Regions from separate parts of the Mycobacterium sp. NPDC006124 genome, predicted to be linked through region 1. Evidence: predicted binding sites of a transcription regulator. Region 1 holds the regulator's gene; the other holds the start of a gene.

Region 1 (4,639 bases):
TCGCGATCTACGACATGGGCTCGGTCGACGAGGTGCTTGCCGCCGATCCCGACGACTACCGCGACGCGGTCGAGCACTACATCTGGGCGTGGGTCGACGAAGGCGAGGGACGGATCCGTTCGCGAATGTTCGCCAGCGACCTGGGCATTCCGGAGGACGAGGCCACCGGCGCCGGCGCGGTCCGCATCACCGACCGTCTCGGCCGCGACCTGATCATCACCCAAGGCAAGGGTTCGGAGCTTCGGACGGGGTGGAGCGCAGACGGCTGGGTGACGGTCGCCGGCCGGGTCGTCGACGACGGCGTACGCCGACTCGACTAGGACGTCAGGTCGACGCCACGCCCCGGTGGGCGCGCAGCGCCTCGATCTCGCGTTCGAAGTCTGCCGCCGACGAGAACGACCGGTAGACCGACGCGAAGCGCAAGTAGGCCACTTCGTCCAGGTCGCGAAGCGGGCCGAGAATGGCCAAACCCACCTCGTTGCTGGGGATCTCCGGCGAACCGGCGGCACGCACGGCATCCTCCACCTGCTGGGCCAACAGGTTCAGGGCGTCGTCGTCGACGTCGCGGCCCTGGCAGGCGCGTCGCACACCCTTGATGACCTTTTCGCGGCTGAACGGTTCGGTGACACCGCTGCGCTTGACGACCGCGAGGACGGCGGTCTCGACGGTGGTGAACCGACGGCCACACTCCGGGCAGGACCGGCGGCGTCGAATCGCCTGGCCCTCATCGGCTTCGCGCGAATCCACCACCCGCGAATCGGGATGACGGCAGAACGGACAGTGCATCTCCGCTCCTTCGCCGCACGAACCTACTCCGGTCGCATACGAGCCTACCGTTGCACGGCAGCGATATTGACGGCGCATGCCGGGGATCACCCAACCGGCGCGATGAGCGTCTGCCCGGCGTCGACCGCGGCCGTCTTCAACTCGTTGAGGTCGCGGATCTCGTCGACCACCGCACCCACCGAGGCGTCGGGGGCAATGCGCTGGGCCAGCTGCTCCAGCGATTCGCCGGCCTGGACCTGCACCACGGCGAGCCGCGGCGGGGTGGTGGCGGGCGACTCCGGGGCCGCCATCTCCGCAACGAGTCCGAGCCACACCGTGATGGCGGCCGCGACGAGTGCCAGCAACACGGTCGCCAGCGGGGTGACCTTCTTGCGGCGGTGGGACGCCCGTGACATCAGGACACCGGTGCCCCGGTAGTCGATGGGCGTACCCGCGGGCCGGTGCGGCTGCGGACCGCGCCGCGCACCAGGCGAGGTACGCCGCACCGGCCGCATGGGCCGCACGACGAGGTCGGTGGGGTCTTCTCGGGTGATGATCGTCATCTCGCGGGCCTTTCCAGTGGGTCTCGGTTCGCTCTTGTGTTCGAATGTTAATCGCTCAGGTGTTCGATGACTAGAACACGTGATCGAACTGTTGCAAACCGTAGCGGGACCCACCGACAAGTCCGCGCGTGACGACTGGAGCGCGACACGCGTCGAACACATGTTTGATTCCGTGCCGTGGGGCGACTACATTCGGCGCCATGAGCGACAGCAACGACACGGTTCTGACCGAACGTCAGCGCACCATCCTGGAGGTCATCCGCACGTCGGTGATGACCCGTGGATATCCGCCCAGCATCCGCGAGATCGGCGACGCCGTCGGTTTGACCTCGACGTCGTCGGTCGCCCACCAACTCCGCACGCTGGAGCGCAAGGGCTACCTACGTCGCGACGCGAACCGGCCCCGCGCCGTCGACGTCCGCGCGGTCGACGATCCGTCGCGGCAGCCTCCCGCCACGGTCACCACCGACGTCGCCGGGTCCGACGCACTGCCCGTACCGACGTTCGTGCCAGTCTTGGGCCGCATCGCGGCCGGCGGACCGATCCTGGCCGAGGAAGCCGTCGAAGACGTCTTCCCACTGCCGCGTGAACTCGTCGGCGAGGGTTCCTTGTTCCTGCTGAAGGTGGTCGGCGAATCGATGGTCGACGCAGCGATCTGCGATGGTGACTGGGTCGTGATCCGTCAGCAGAACGTCGCCGACAACGGCGACATCGTGGCGGCCATGATCGACGGCGAGGCCACCGTCAAGACCTTCAAACGCACGAGCGGCCAGGTGTGGTTGATGCCGCACAACCCGGCCTTCGACCCGATTCCCGGCAACGACGCAGCCATCCTCGGCAAGGTGGTCACCGTGATCCGCAAGGTCTAGCTCACCGCTAGCCCTTGGCGAAACCGTTCGTCAGCGCGAATTCCTCACTGGCGAACCATATCTCGGGTTCGACGTCGTCGTACCCGCCGCTGCCCGGTGTCCAATACAGGCCCGTCTTGGTATCGGCCTTGATCGGATACCCGGAGGGGGCGTCACGGTCACCTCGGGCGAGTCGCAGCGACGGCTCGGCCACCACCGGCTCCGCGAGGTGGATGGCCGCATGCCGACCGCTGGGCGGGCCACTGTCGAATTCCGGTTCGGGCTGCGCCTCATCGTCCACGACGGGCTCCTCGACGACGGGCTCGACCATGATGACGGGATCGGCGGTGGTGACGGAATCAGGCTCGTCCAGATCGGAGAACCACGGCGCCTCGGGTTCGTCCCCGGTCGTCGCGACGATCGGTGTCGGGGCGGTGTCGATGGCGTCCTGGTCGTCCGACAGATCGGCTACGAAGCCGTCGTGGGTCTCCCCGTCGGCCGTCGGGGAACCGTCCCCGTGCTCATCGGCGGGCATCGCCCAGCTGCTGCGTCGCCCCTCCGAGTCGGCGCCGTGCTCGCCCACGGGGATGGGTCCGGAGTGTTCCTCCAGGTAGTCGTCCTCGTCGTAATCGTCGTCGTAATCGTCGTCGAACTCGTCGCGCGAGGCGCGGTCATGGCGGCGGCGGTTCAGCAGCACGGCGGCCGCCACCACCCCGATCAGGATCAGCACCGGCACGATGCCCAGCAGCCACCACACGTTGGGCCGGAACCACCCGGACCCGCCGTCCGAGCTCGCGGCGGGGGCGGCCGACGCCTCCGGCGACGTGGCACCGGGCACCTCGAGCCCCTTGAGCTGAGACTGCAGGCTGGCCGGCTCGGTGGTGAACTCGTTGGTCGTCTTGTTCCACGAGACGGCACCGCCGCTGAACTTCTGGGTGACGACGTCGCCGTCGACGCTCTGGTCGGCCGTCGGAGCGCCCAGCTGCCCCGTGGCGCCACCGAGCTTCGTCCAGGCCGCGTTCATCGCCCCCCGCACGATCACCGCGCCGAAGTCGGGCGTCCAGAAGATCACCGGCTTGTCCGCGGCAGCGAAGCTGGCGACCTTGCTCATGGGCGCCAGACCACCGTCGGTTTCGTCGCCGGTGGGGAATCCGAGGTCACCCTCGGGCCCGCCCACGCTTTCGTACTTGGCCAGTACCTGTCCGGTCAGGACGTTGGCGCCCGTCGCGGGGCTGTAGTAGATCTTGCCGCCCGCGAAGTTCTGGCCGGCGCCGTCGGACCCGATGGCGTACTGGTCGCCGTCGGAGGCGCCCAGCGGCCCCAGCGGACCGCCCGCTGCCCTGCGCGCCGTGGCGATGGCCGTCGTCACGTCCCCGGGAATCTCCAGCCCGGCGAGTTGGTCGGCCAGCTCCGGCGGAACGGTGGTGAAGGCGTTGGTCTTGCGGTTCCAGGTGATCTGGCCGCCGGTGAAGGTTTGGCCAATCTCGTCGCCGCGGTAGGTCTCGTCGTCGGTGGGGACGCCGAGCACCCCGGCCGAACCGCCCAGCTTGTCCCACGCGGAGTTGACCGCGCCGCGCACCACGTGCGCACCCGTGTCGGGAGTCCAGAAGATCACCGGACGATCGGCCGCGCTGAAGGTCGTGTTCCGGCTTCCCGGTGCCTTGCCGTCCCCTTCGTCGATGGTCGGAAAGCCGAGGTCGCCGTCGGCCGGCCCGCCCAACGCCTGATACTCGTCGAGGATTGCGCCGGTCATGGCATGCGCACCGGTTTCAGGGGTGAAGAAGATCTTGCCGCCGGCGAAGTTCTGGCCGAAGCCGGCACCCGCCGGATACACGCCGCCGTCCTTGACGCCGAGGGGTCCGGTCGGACCCCCGCCGGCGTCCCAGGCCTGGGTGATCGCGGAGTCGGCGTCGCCCTCGGGCGTGGCCGCCGCGAGGGGTGCGACGAGCAGCACCGCACCCATCACCGCGACGACGACGACGCCTGCGCGTCCGATCGTCCTGCCGAGCCGGGTTCCAAGCCCCGTCATTGCGTGTCCTCCCCAACGAGTTGCGCCGGACTCCCGTGAGTTCCGCGTGCGTCAACTTTGCGTCAGCCGACGTCCATCTTGAGGGATATCCAACCCGTCGGGGCATGTGTCGCGCCAACGGGCCGGCCCAACACGGTGCAGGAAAGTGCGCTAGACACCCAGGCTGCGGCCGATGATCTCCTTCATGATCTCGGTGGTCCCGCCGTAGATCGTCTGAATGCGGGCGTCCAGGAAAGCCCTGGCCACGGGATATTCACGCATGTAGCCATAGCCGCCGTGCAGCTGCAGGCAGCGGTCGTTGAGCTTCACCTGAGCCTCCGTGGCGTACCACTTCGCCATCGCGGCCTGCTCGACGGTCAACTTCTCCTCGAGGTGCAGTCTCACGAACTCGTCGACCATCATCCGGACCACGGTGGCCTCGGTGGCCAGCTCCG
Region 2 (4,639 bases), on a different contig from region 1:
GAACGTGACCTCCCGCACAACCGCTTCACCGCGTGATCCAGACATTCCGGATCATGCTGATGCGCAGTACTTTAGAGATCGAACGATAGGGACCCGGCTATGAAGGCCTTGACGCGTACTGGACTGGTTTCCGCACTTGCGGCGTGCACGATGGTGATGGGCGCGGTGGCCCCGGCGAATGCCGATCCGGACACCGACTTCGCCAACGAATTGCACGTCTACGGGATCTACGGGCCCAAGGACTACAACGCCTGGATCGGCAAGATCGAGTGCAAGCGGCTGCGGACCGGGCTCGACGCCAACGCCAACGAAGCGGCGGTGTTCCTCAAGACCAACCTGCCGCGGGGGACCTCCGAGCAGGCGATCTACCAATTCCTGTCGGCCGGCATCAACTACTACTGCCCCGATCAGCGTCCCGTCGTGGACAGCCTCGCGGGCCAACCGCAGGCCTCACCGGCGCCGGTTGGCGCGCCGCTGCCCGCCGAGCAAGGCTGAGTTCAGCCCGCCCGGAGCGAATCACGCCGCGCTCTCGTCGTCAGGTGTGAGGAGTCGCTCGGGGTGGTGGAGGTAGTTGATTCGGGTTTGGCCGACGTCGAGTTGCGGGGGTGGGATCCACTGAACGACCCCGTCTTCTAGTTGAACGGTCCAGCCGGTTTCGGCGAGGCGGTTGTCCCCGCCGCAGGCCAGGGTGACGTCGTCGATGTCGGTCTGTCCGTTGTGGGCCCAGCCGGTCATGTGGTGGACCTGGGTGCCGTATCCGGGGACGGTGCAGCCGGGTTTGGTGCAGCCGCGATCGCGGGCGTGCAGGACGATTCGTTGGGCTGCCGAGGCCAACCTCTTCGTCCGACCGAGGTAGAGGGCTTGATTGGTGTGCTCGTCGAACACCGCCAGGTAGTGGTGGGCGTGGGATGCCATCCGGATCAGATCCGCCATGGGCAGCAGTGACCCACCCCCGGTGACCCCGGACCCGGCCCCGGATTCCAAATCCTGCAGGGTGGTGGACACGATGACGGTGACGGGTAACCCGTTGTGCTGACCGAGTTCCCCGGATGACAGAACAGAGCGTCCGATGGCGATGAGTGCGTCGTGGTTGCGTTGCCCGACGCTGCGGTCGTCGGTGTCGATTTGTTCTTGGGACGGGGTGCCGGAGGTGCGGGGTTCGTGATCGGCGGGGTTGCACATCCCCGGCGCCGCCAATTTCGCCAAGATCGGTTCGACGACCGCCCGGGCTTCGGGGCCGAGTAGCCCGGTGAGCCGGCTCATCCCGTCGGCCTGCTGCGGCCCCAATCGCAGGAATCGTTTCCGGGCGCGGTCGGAGTCGTCGGGTTCCGAACCGTCCTGGTCGATCGCGGTAGCAAGCTTGTCCGCAGCGCGGCGCAACTCCTCCGGACCGGTGGACGATCCGATCGTCACCAACGTCTTCTCCGAGAGGTCCCGCACCTCGGGATCCACCCAGGTCGGCAGCCGGTCCAGGAACCCCGTGATGACGGTGATGTGTTCGGGTCCCACCGCTCCGCGGGCTTGCGCGTGGGCGGTGGGTGCCAGCTTCGGGGCCAACGCCTCACCGTTGAGCGTGGTCCGCGGCCCAAGGTCTTCGGCCTCGGTGAGCCGGCGGCGGGCTTCGCGACCGGAGATCCGCAACCGTTGGGTCAACACCGACCCCAACGACTTCGCGCCCAGTTCCGTCGGGGAGGCTTCGCGTTGCAGCCGGGCGATCACCCGGTGCCCCACCACCGGCAGCTGCCAAGTCGCGGTCTCGAGTTCACCGAGCAGTTCGACTAATTCGCGGTGGGTGAACTGGTCGCAGTCCAGCTCGGCGAGGTCGGCGACGGCAGCCACCAACGAGGTAACCGCCGCGATGACCCGATCCGAACTCACACTCGAACATTAGTACGACCCACCGACATGGCATGAGCCCGAAATTGTTGTCACACAGGGTTGTTGATCAATTCTGGTCTGTGGATGATTCGCGCACGAAGGCCATCATTCTGGTAGTGGACAGGCGGTTCGGTGGACGCGAGTGAGGTGGTGAGCCATGTCCGTGCGACGCCATCGCGGTATGGCTGTCCGACAATGGGTCATGTTGCCGCTCAGCGCAATTCACTGGCCTAATGGGAAAGCGGAATGCTCCAACTGCGCCGACTCACGCTGGTTGCGTCTAGCCGCCGCCGGTGTTGATGTTCGACGACAGCGTGATGAACTGATCGTTCTTCCACACGCCCCATCGGCCACCCCACATGTGCGTCCACACGACGGGCTCGCCGTCCCAGAACTCGGCGGTCTTCGGCGGGGCGTTGGGGGGCGGTACCTCGCCGACCGACATGTCCGGCGGCGGGGGATCGGCGACGGCGACGGCCGCCCCCACGCCCAGCGCCGCCGTGGCCAACCCGGCCGCGACCGCAACGGCGGACAACGTGTTCTTCACTGAGGGCATCGGTGTGGCTCCTGATCGCGACGGGTCGAATACTTAGCAGGCATAACCACGTTACGTCATCACCAAACTCTCGGCGTGCCGACGCCGTGACGCAGTCGACACCGGGGTGACGCACATCACCTCCGAGGTCTGGTATCGACAGGCCCCGTCCGACGCTTGTAGCAGCCAGAAGCCACCTCTACCAGAGCGATGGCCGGCACGGACGGGACGAGCTCATGACCACACCACACCTGGCACGCACGGGGACCGCAGTTGCGCGCGCCGCGAAGAAGGCCGTCTTCGGCGCGCTGGCCGTGGGTGCGGTGACCGTCGGCTCCGTCGTCGGCCCCACCGCGACCGCCAACGCCGCCGACGACTCCTGTGCCGCCGTCGAGGTCGTCTTCGCCCGAGGCACCTTCGAGGGCCCCGGCGTCGGCGCCGTCGGACAGGCGTTCGTGGACTCGCTGACCGCACGTCTGCCCGGCAAGGCCGTCGACGTCTACGCCGTCAACTACCCGGCCTCGCTCGACTTCGGCCGCGCCGTCGACGGAATCGTCGACGCCAGCAACGAGATTCAGACGATCGCCAACCAGTGCCCGTCGACCAAGATCGTCCTGGGCGGATACTCCCAAGGCGCGGCGGTCGCCGGCTACACCACCTCCAGCGTCGTGCCCGCCGGCTTCACGCTGCCGGCCGGACTGACCGGCCCGATGCCCGCATCGGTCGCATCCCACGTCGCGGCCGTCGCCTTGTTCGGCACGCCGGACGACTGGTTCCTGGGCCTGGTGGACCACTCCGCCCCGCCGATCGCGATCGGCGACCAGTACACGGCCAAGACCATCCAGCTGTGCGCCACCGGTGACCCGGTGTGCTTCCCCGGCGGACTCGACCGCTCCGCCCACAGCTCCTACAAGTTCAACGGGATGGCCGACCAGGCCGCCGACTTCGTCGCTGCCCGCCTGGGCGCGCCGGCGCCGTCCGCGACGATCGTGCAGGCGGCCGGCGAGCCCACCCCCGGGAACTGACCGTCAGACCTCGACGGTCACCGGCCCCACGTTCCAGATCTCGTCGCAGTACTGCGCGATCGCCCGGTCCGAGGAGAACTTGCCGCTGCGCGCGGTGTTGAGGATGGACATGTGCGACCAGGCGTCGGGGTCCTGCCACGCCGCGGCCACCTGGTCCTGGCAGTCGACGTAAGCGGCGTAGTCGGCCAGCACCAGGAACGGGTCATCCTTGGTCAGGTTGTCCACCAGGGGCCGGAACACTTCGACGTCGCCATGGGAGAACTGCCCCGAGGAGATCAACCCGAGCACGGTCATGAGCTCGTCGTTGCCCTCGACGTAGGACATCGGGCGATACCCCTCGTGCTTGACCTTCTCGACCTCGTCCTCGGTCAGGCCGAAGAGGAAGAAGTTCTCCGGTCCGGCCTCCTGGCGGATCTCGACGTTGGCGCCGTCCAGCGTGCCGATGGTCAGGGCGCCGTTCATCATGAACTTCATGTTGCCCGTGCCGGAGGCCTCCTTGCCGGCCGTGGAGATCTGCTCGGACAGGTTGGCCGCCGGGTAGATGAGGTGGGCGTTCTGGACGTTGAAGTTGGGGACGAACACCACCTTCATGAACTTGTTGACGTCCGGGTCGTTGTTGACCGTCTCGCCAACGGCGTTGATCAGCTTGATGATTCGCTTGGCCATGAAGTACCCCGGGGCGGCCTTGCCGCCGAACACGTAGGCGCGCGGGGCGACCTCGAGCGTCGGATCCATCTTCAGCCGGAAGTACTGCCTGATGATGTGCAGAACCGACAGGTGCTGGCGCTTGTACTCGTGGATGCGCTTGACCTGGATGTCGAACATCCAGCTGGGGTCGAGTCGAACGCCCGTGGTGGTCTGCAGGAAATTGGACAGCCGGGCCTTGTTGGCGCGCTTGACCTCTCGCCACTGCTGGCGGAACTCGGCGTCGTCGGCGAAGGCCTCGAGTCCGCGCAGGCGATCGAGGTCGGTCAGCCAGCCGTCGCCGATGGTGGAGTCCAGCAGCGACCGCAGACCGGGATTGGACAGGGCCAGGAAGCGACGCGGCGTGACGCCGTTGGTCTTGTTGGAGAACCGTTCCGGCCACAATTCGTAGAAGTCCTTCAGCACGCTCTGCTTCAGCAGATCCGAGTGCAGGGCGGCGACGCCGTTGACCGCGTGGCTGCCCACGGTGGCGAGGTAGGCCATCCGCACCGTCTGC

Evidence for each region. The regulator LexA, encoded in region 1, represses DNA repair genes until DNA is damaged. The targets are predictions, from matches to a motif close to CGAACANNTGTTCG.
Region 2: the regulator LexA is predicted to act here: its motif matches at 1,882-1,895, upstream of ABZ195_RS10095 (HNH endonuclease signature motif containing protein).

Annotation. Positions count from the first base shown of each region.
Region 1 covers NZ_JBEXUA010000001.1:641,859-646,497, reverse strand. The annotation lists gene ABZ195_RS03070 (PhzF family phenazine biosynthesis protein) at 1-320, shown strand, start outside; gene nrdR (transcriptional regulator NrdR) at 325-786, opposite strand; gene ABZ195_RS03060 (LysM peptidoglycan-binding domain-containing protein) at 873-1,328, opposite strand; gene lexA (transcriptional repressor LexA) at 1,529-2,197, shown strand; gene ABZ195_RS03050 (hypothetical protein) at 2,205-4,205, opposite strand; gene ABZ195_RS03045 (acyl-CoA dehydrogenase family protein) at 4,356-4,639, opposite strand, start outside.
Region 2 covers NZ_JBEXUA010000004.1:98,482-103,120, reverse strand. The annotation lists gene ABZ195_RS10100 (DUF732 domain-containing protein) at 151-495, shown strand; gene ABZ195_RS10095 (HNH endonuclease signature motif containing protein) at 517-1,878, opposite strand; gene ABZ195_RS10090 (hypothetical protein) at 2,159-2,434, opposite strand; gene ABZ195_RS10085 (cutinase family protein) at 2,650-3,438, shown strand; gene ABZ195_RS10080 (glycogen/starch/alpha-glucan phosphorylase) at 3,442-4,639, opposite strand, start outside.